One region of the Kitasatospora sp. NPDC015120 genome, then DNA from elsewhere that is predicted to be linked to it. Evidence: riboswitches for the same ligand, from Rfam matches in the RefSeq annotation. Region 1 holds a riboswitch; the other holds the start of a gene.
The links. Region 1 has a riboswitch for cyclic di-AMP ahead of ACF1AK_RS01420 (NlpC/P60 family protein). Riboswitches for the same ligand answer to the same signal wherever they lie in the genome.
Positions count from the first base shown of each region.

Region 1 (3,397 bases):
GCTGGTCGAGCACCCGCTGACGGCCCCGCAGCTCGTGCAGGGCCTCGTTCTGCCGCTCGGCGCTCTGGTCGAGGGCCCGGGCGCGGGAGAGGTAGGCCTCCGGGTCGGTGGAGAGCATCAGCTGGACGGTCCGGGTCATCCCGCCGCCGCGGTACTCGGCGCCGGCCACGGTGGCGAGTTCGCCGCGCAGCCGGTTGAGCTCGTCCTGGGAGACGGCGATCTGCTGCTGCAGCGTGCCGGTCTCGTGCTGGAGCCGCTGCTGGGCCTCCTGGGCGGCGTTGTAGCGCTCGGAGGCCTGCTCGGCCTCGTCGTAGAGCTGCTCCACCTGGGCCTTGACGTCCTTGCGGTCGGCCGGGGCGTCCGGCGGGCCGGGCACGGCCCGGGCACTGCCGCCGGCCGTCACGCCCAACGCGGTGGCGGCCGCCGCGGTGAGCACCAGCGCCCGGGCGAGCACGTGCGCACCTGACAGCGGGGAACGGCGGTGCACGGCCATGCGACGTCGGCTCCGATCCTGGCCCGGCCCGCCGCCGCACCGGGGCGGGCGGCTGTCGAAGCGGGCGTCCGGTGGCAGACGTTAGCGAGTCGGGGCAACCGATTCCAAACCCCTCCGAACCCGAATATTCGGACACTCGTCGGACGTCAGATCGGTTCGCGGACCGAGCGTCCCGGCGGGCCGGGGAATGCCGCGGGCCCGGTCCCCCCGTGCGGGGGAACCGGGCCCGGCGGAGCCTGCCGACCGTGGGTCAGAGGCGCACGATGGTGTTGACCGGCATGTTGGACGCGGCCTCGTAGCGGACCGACGCGCCCGGCTTCGGGGCGTGGATGACCTGGCCGCCGCCGACGTAGATGCCCACGTGGTGGCGGTCGCCGTAGAAGATCACCAGGTCGCCGGGCTGGGCCTTGGAGATGTCCGAGCCGATCTGGGTGCCGGCGGTGGCCTGCGCCTGCGAGGTGCGCGGCAGCGACACGCCCGCCTGGGCGTACGCCCAGCCGGTGAGGCCCGAGCAGTCGAAGGAGTTCGGGCCGGTGGCGCCGTACACGTACGGGGAGCCGAGCTTGCTCTCCGCGGCGGCGATCGCGGCGGCGGCGCGCGAGCTGTTGGCGGCGGGCGCCGCCGGGGCGGCCGGCTTGGCGGCGGCCGGGGCCTGGGCCGGGGCCGGGGCCGGGGCGGCCGTGGACGGCGCGCTCGGGTTGCTGCGGTTGGCGTCGCGGGAGGCGCGCTCGGCGTCGGCCTTCTCCTTGGCGGCCTTGGCGGCCTCGGCCTTGGCGGCGTCCGCCTTGGCCTTGGCCTCGGCGGCGGCCTTCTCCTCGGCCGCGCGCAGGGCCTGGCGCTCCTGCTCGGTGAGCGTGTTGAGCAGGTCCTGGGCCTTCTGCAGCTTGCCCTGGACGTCCTCCTTGGAGGACTTCAGCTGCTGGGTGGTGGCCTCCAGCTCGGCGAGCTTGGCCTGGGTCTCGGTGCGGTCCTGGTCGAGCCTGCGCTGCTGCTCCTGGAGCTCCTTCAGCGCGCCGGACTGCGTGGAACCGGCCTGGTTCAGGGCGTCGGCCTGGCTGAGGAAGTTGTCCGGGCTGGCGGAGAGCATCAGCTGGACGGTCTGCGAGATGCCGCCCGTGCGGTACTGCTCACCGGCGATCTCGGCGAGGCCGCCCTGCGCCTCGGTGACCGAGGCCTGCTGACGGGCCACCTTGTCCTGCAGCTCGGCGACCTGCTTCTGCAGCTCCTGCTGCTTGGCCTGGGCGCCGTTGTACTTCTCGGTGGCGACCTCGGCCTGCTCGTTGAGCTGGTCGACCTGCTCCTTGACCTGGTCCTTGGTCGGCGTCGGGTCGGCGTGGGCGCCGGACTGCGCGGAGAGGGCGACGGCAGCGGCGGCGACACCGGTCAGGATCGAGACACGGGCGCGGCCGGCGGGCTTGGGACGACGATGGGACGCCACGAAGGCGGACTCCTTCTTCCTCATCCGCCTACCGGGTGAGCTGACGGGTTCGGGCGGAAGCGTGCCCTACGACGCCTCACCCGCCGCTCGCGCGGCCGGCCTGGCGCCGATTCACCCCAGAGGAACGTGGTTCCCCGGCTCCGCTCCACAGCGGACCCCCGACTGCTGGGCCCTCACTCGGAGGGATGACCCGAAGGCCCCCTCCCGCTGCTTCACGAACTCGGCGGCGAACCCCGCCGCCACCCAGGCTGGGTGATCGACTGTGCGTGGTTCGAGGCACGACCCTAGTAACAGATCCGTGATCCGTTCAAATCCTTGTCAGAAAAAAGTCGGAAGAATACCCAAGTTCCCTTGTGAAAATGACGGAACGTGATCACACCCCCACGTCGGGCTGATCATTCCCCGTCAGCCGGTCGAATGCGCGGCCGAAACGTCAGCGCCACCCCCGAGTGGAGGTGGCGCTGATCACAGGAGCCGGGACGGGCCACCCGGGCGTGTCGTGGCGACCCGTCAGACCGGCCGGCCGTCAGACCCGGCGGATCGTGTTGATCTTCATGGCGTCGGCCTTCATCACCTTCACCACGTCACCGGTGCGCGGCGCGTGCACCACCATGCCGTTGCCGATGTACATGCCGACGTGGCTGCGGTCGTCGCGGTAGATGACCAGGTCGCCCGGCTGGGCCTCGGCCAGGGAGGGCACCCGGGTGCCGTAGTTGCCCTGGGCCTGCGAGGTGCGCGGCAGCGAGACGCCGGCCTTGCCGTACGCCCAGACCATCAGGCCGGAGCAGTCGAAGGTGTTCGGGCCGGAATCGCCCCAGCCGTAGGGCGAGCCCTGCTTGCTCATCGCGAGGGCGACCGCGGAGCCCGCCTTGCCGCTCGCCTGCGGCAGGCTGCCCAGGTCGGTGCGCTCCGAGCCGCGGGAGGCGCGGTCGGCCTGCTGCTGGGCCGCCTTCAGGGCCGCGCGGTCGGCGGCGCTGAGCGAGTTCAGCAGCTCCTGGGCCTCCCGGAGCTTCTTGTTGACCTCGGCCTTGGTCTGGTTCAGGTCCTTGGTGGTGCTGTCCAGCGAGGCCAGCACGGCGGCGGCCTCGGCCTTCTGCTGGTCGAGCCGGCGCTGCTGGTCCTGCAGGCCCTTGAGCGCCTCGGCCTGGCTGGAGCTGGCCTGCTGGACGCTGGAGGCCTTGTCCAGGTAGCCGGACGGGTCGGAGGTGAGCATCAGCTGCACGGACGGGTCGATGCCGCCGGTGCGGTACTGCTCGCCCGCCACCTCGGCCAGCCCGGCCTGAAGCTGGGTCATCTGCTCCTGGCCGCGGGCCACCTGGTCCTGCAGCTGGTCCGCCTGCTTGCGCAGTTGGTCCGCGCGCTCCTTGGCGCCGTTGTACTTCTCGGTGGCCTGCTCGGCCTCTTCCTGCAACTGGTCGATCTGCGCCTTGACGTCGTCCTTCTTGGGCGACGGACTGGGCGCGGCG
Region 1 covers NZ_JBIBVJ010000001.1:326,098-329,494, forward strand. Annotated here, with positions in the region: gene ACF1AK_RS01415 (NlpC/P60 family protein) at 1-493, opposite strand, end outside; gene ACF1AK_RS01420 (NlpC/P60 family protein) at 744-1,931, opposite strand; cyclic di-AMP (ydaO/yuaA leader) riboswitch at 1,942-2,094, opposite strand; gene ACF1AK_RS01425 (NlpC/P60 family protein) at 2,458-3,397, opposite strand, start outside.

Region 2 (3,397 bases), on a different contig from region 1:
AGGCGTCGCCGCTCAGCCCCGACAGCGCGGGCAGTGCCGCGACCGCCAACAGCCCGGCGGCCCGGGCGGCGGCGTTGTTGACGCCGCTGGCGATGCCCGCGTGGCGCACGTCCACCGCCGCCAGCACGGTCGCGGTCAGCGGCGCGACCAGCAGCACCATCCCGCTGCCCATCACGGCGACGGCGGGCAGCACGTCCGCCCAGTACGAGGCGCCGGGGCCGATCCGCAGCATCAGCAGGACGCCCGCCGCGCAGAGCAGCGGGCCGACGGTCAGCGGCAGCCGCGGGCCGATCCGCTTGCCGAGCCGGCCCGCCCGGGCGGACAGCACCAGCATGATCACGGTGATCGGCACCAGGGCCAGTCCGGAGACCAGCGGGGAGAACCCGGAGACGATCTGCAACTGCACCACCAGGAGGAAGAAGACGCCGCTGAACGCCGCGTAGACGGCGAGGGTGACCAGGTTGACGGCGGTGAACAGCCGGGACGAGAACAGCCCCAGCGGCAGCATCGGCTCCGGGGTGCGGCGCTCGACCGCCACGAAGGCCGCGCCGAGCAGCAGGCCCGCCGCCCCGGTGACCCAGACCGCGGGGGACAGGCCCTTCCCGGCGGCGGTCAGCGCATAGGTGACGGCGCCCAGCGCCAGGGCGGCCAGCACCGCGCCGAGCACGTCGAAGCGGCCGGTCGCGGACTCGTCGCGGCTCTCCGGCACGTGCCGGGCGGACACCGCCACCACCACGGCCGCCAGCGGCAGGTTCAGCAGGAAGATCCAGCGCCAGCCCGGGCCGTCCACCAGCCAGCCGCCGAGCAGCGGGCCGACCGCCGCCGAGACCCCGCCGAGGCCGGACCAGAGGCCGACCGCCGCCGAGCGGTCCTCCGGGTGGAAGACGGCCTGGAGCATCGCCAGCGAGCCCGGGGTGAGCAGTGCGCCGCCGACGCCCTGGACGGCGCGCGCGACGATCAGCACCTCGACGGTGGGCGCGGCGGCGCAGGCCGCGGAGGCGGCGGCGAACCAGACCACGCCGAGCAGGAAGACCCGGCGCCGGCCGTAGCGGTCGCCGAGGGCGCCGCCGAGCAGGATCAGGCCCGCGAGGGTCAGCAGATAGGCGTTGAGCGTCCATTGCAGGGCGTCGAGTTGAGCGCCGAGGTCGGCGCCGATCCTGGGCAGCGCGACGTTCACGACGGTCCCGTCGAGCATCGCCATGCTGGAGCCGAGCACCGTCGCCAGTAGTACCCAGCGACCCTGCGCGGTGCCCAACCGCAGGGTGCCGGCCTCGGAGGTGGCCACGGCCCATGGTCGGTCCGGTGGGGCCCACGTGACAAGGGTCACCGGGGGTGTGTCGGGGGGATCCCCTTTCCGTGAGTGATCGTGTACGCACTGGTTCCGGCGTGGGCGCAGGGTGGTGGATCACGTGCGCGCGGTAAATGGATTGTGTGCGTACTGTGCATGCCTTTTCTGCGCAGCGTCACGGTGGGACGGACTTTGGTCCCGGGCCGTAGAGATCGACATTGCTTCACCCGAACGGATGAGTTTTAGTTCAGCGACCGCCCGGCGTCAGCCCGGGTGGCCACCGGGTGGAACGCCTAGTCCTGCCGCTGCCCGGTGGTACGCACCGAACTCTGTACGGCAGGAGCGGGGGACCCACAGGTAAGTCGCCGGACCCGAATTCGCGGTCCGGCTAGGGGTGAAGCCGCCTTTGCGGCCGGGCAACTCCAGCCCGAACCCGACAGCTCACCTCGCAGGCGTCGGAGAGGACATTTTCCATGCCCGCACAGGCTCGTCGTACCGCCCTGCCCCGCGCCGCCCGCATCGGCATCGCCACCGCTGTCACCGGTGCCGCCTTCGCCCTCCCGCTGGTGACCACCGTCTCCGCCCAGGCGCACGAGGTCCCGGCCGCCAAGCCCGCCGCTCCGGCCGCCGCCCAGGCCGCGCAGGCCGCCCCGGCCGCCGCTCCCGCCGCCGCCCCGGCCGAGGAGAGCTACAAGGTCGTCGGCGGGGACACCCTGTCGAAGATCGCCGCCGCCAAGAACGTCACCGGTGGCTGGCAGGCGCTGTACGAGCACAACCGCTCGGTCGTCGGCGCCAACCCGAACCTGATCTTCCCGGGCCAGAAGCTCGCGCTCGGCGCCAAGGCCGCCCCGGCCGCCAAGCCCGCCGCCCCGGCGGCCAAGCAGGCCGCGCCCGCCGCGAAGCCCGCTGCCCCGGCCGCGAAGCCGGCCGCGCCCGCCGCGAAGCCCGCCGCTCCGGCCGCCAAGCCGGCTGCCCCGGCGACCAAGCCGGCCGCCCCGGCCGTCAAGCCCGCCGTGCAGACCACCGTCGCCCCGGTGACCGCGACCCCGGTCGTCGCCGCCACCTCCGGCTACGTCGCCCCGCTGGCCAACCCGAAGCTCGGCACCGCCTACGGCGTGGCCGGCTCGATGTGGTCCTCCGGCCACCACACCGGCGCCGACTTCGTCGCCTCCACCGGCACCCCGCTGCGCGCCGTCGCGAACGGCACCGTGGTGAAGGCCGGCAACGGCGGCGCCTACGGCAACGAGGTCGAGATCAAGCTCGCCGACGGCAAGTACGCCCAGTACGCGCACCTGTCCTCGATCGGCGTGAAGATCGGCCAGACCGTCACCGTCGGCCAGCAGATCGGCCTCTCCGGCGCGACCGGCAACGTGACCGGCCCGCACCTCCACTTCGAGATCCGCACCGGCTCGGAGTACGGCTCGGACATCGACCCGATCGCCTACCTGCGGGCGCACGGCGTCGCGATCTGACCCTCCGGTCGGATCACCTCCGCCACCGCTGGGTGCGGGGCGAGACCGCTCCCCCGGGATGGTCATGTCGGGTGACCGCTCGACCGGGTGAGCACCGCACCTCCAGCGGAACGACGGGCGCGGGACACGCCCGTCCGGCCGGCCCGGTTCGCGAGACCTCCCTCGCGAGCCGGGCCGGCCGTCGTCGTTCCCGGTCGAACGGGCCGGGCCGCGGTCGAACAGCGCGTCAACCGGGCGGGGCCGACACCGGGTCACCCCGCTTTGCGGGCCGGACGCCGCCCGCCGATGCTGTCGGGTTGTCAACGCCCGTCCGCTCCGGCGGGCGGCGCAGCCACGGCAGGTGAAGGGGGCCGGATGGCCATCCAGCGCGGGGACGCGACCGGGGACGTGACCGGGGGCGCGGGGCGGCGGGACGGGGTGGAGCGGCTGAAGGCGGACTCGGTCGGCCTGCCGGGCGTGGTGTTCATGGCGGTCGCCACGGCGGCGCCGATCACCGCGATGACCGGCAACCTCCCGATCGTCATCGGCCAGGGCAACGGCGCCGGAGCGCCCGCCGCCTACGTCTTCGCGACCCTGGTGCTCACCGTCTTCTCGGTCGGCTACGTGGCGATGGCCCGTCACATCACCGCGGCCGGAG
Region 2 covers NZ_JBIBVJ010000025.1:37,363-40,759, forward strand. Annotated here, with positions in the region: gene ACF1AK_RS32495 (MFS transporter) at 1-1,285, opposite strand, end outside; cyclic di-AMP (ydaO/yuaA leader) riboswitch at 1,599-1,758, shown strand; gene ACF1AK_RS32500 (peptidoglycan DD-metalloendopeptidase family protein) at 1,762-2,760, shown strand; gene ACF1AK_RS32505 (APC family permease) at 3,115-3,397, shown strand, end outside.
Region 2: it holds a riboswitch for cyclic di-AMP, as region 1 does, so the genes downstream of both, ACF1AK_RS32500 (peptidoglycan DD-metalloendopeptidase family protein) here and ACF1AK_RS01420 (NlpC/P60 family protein) in region 1, are expected to answer to the same signal.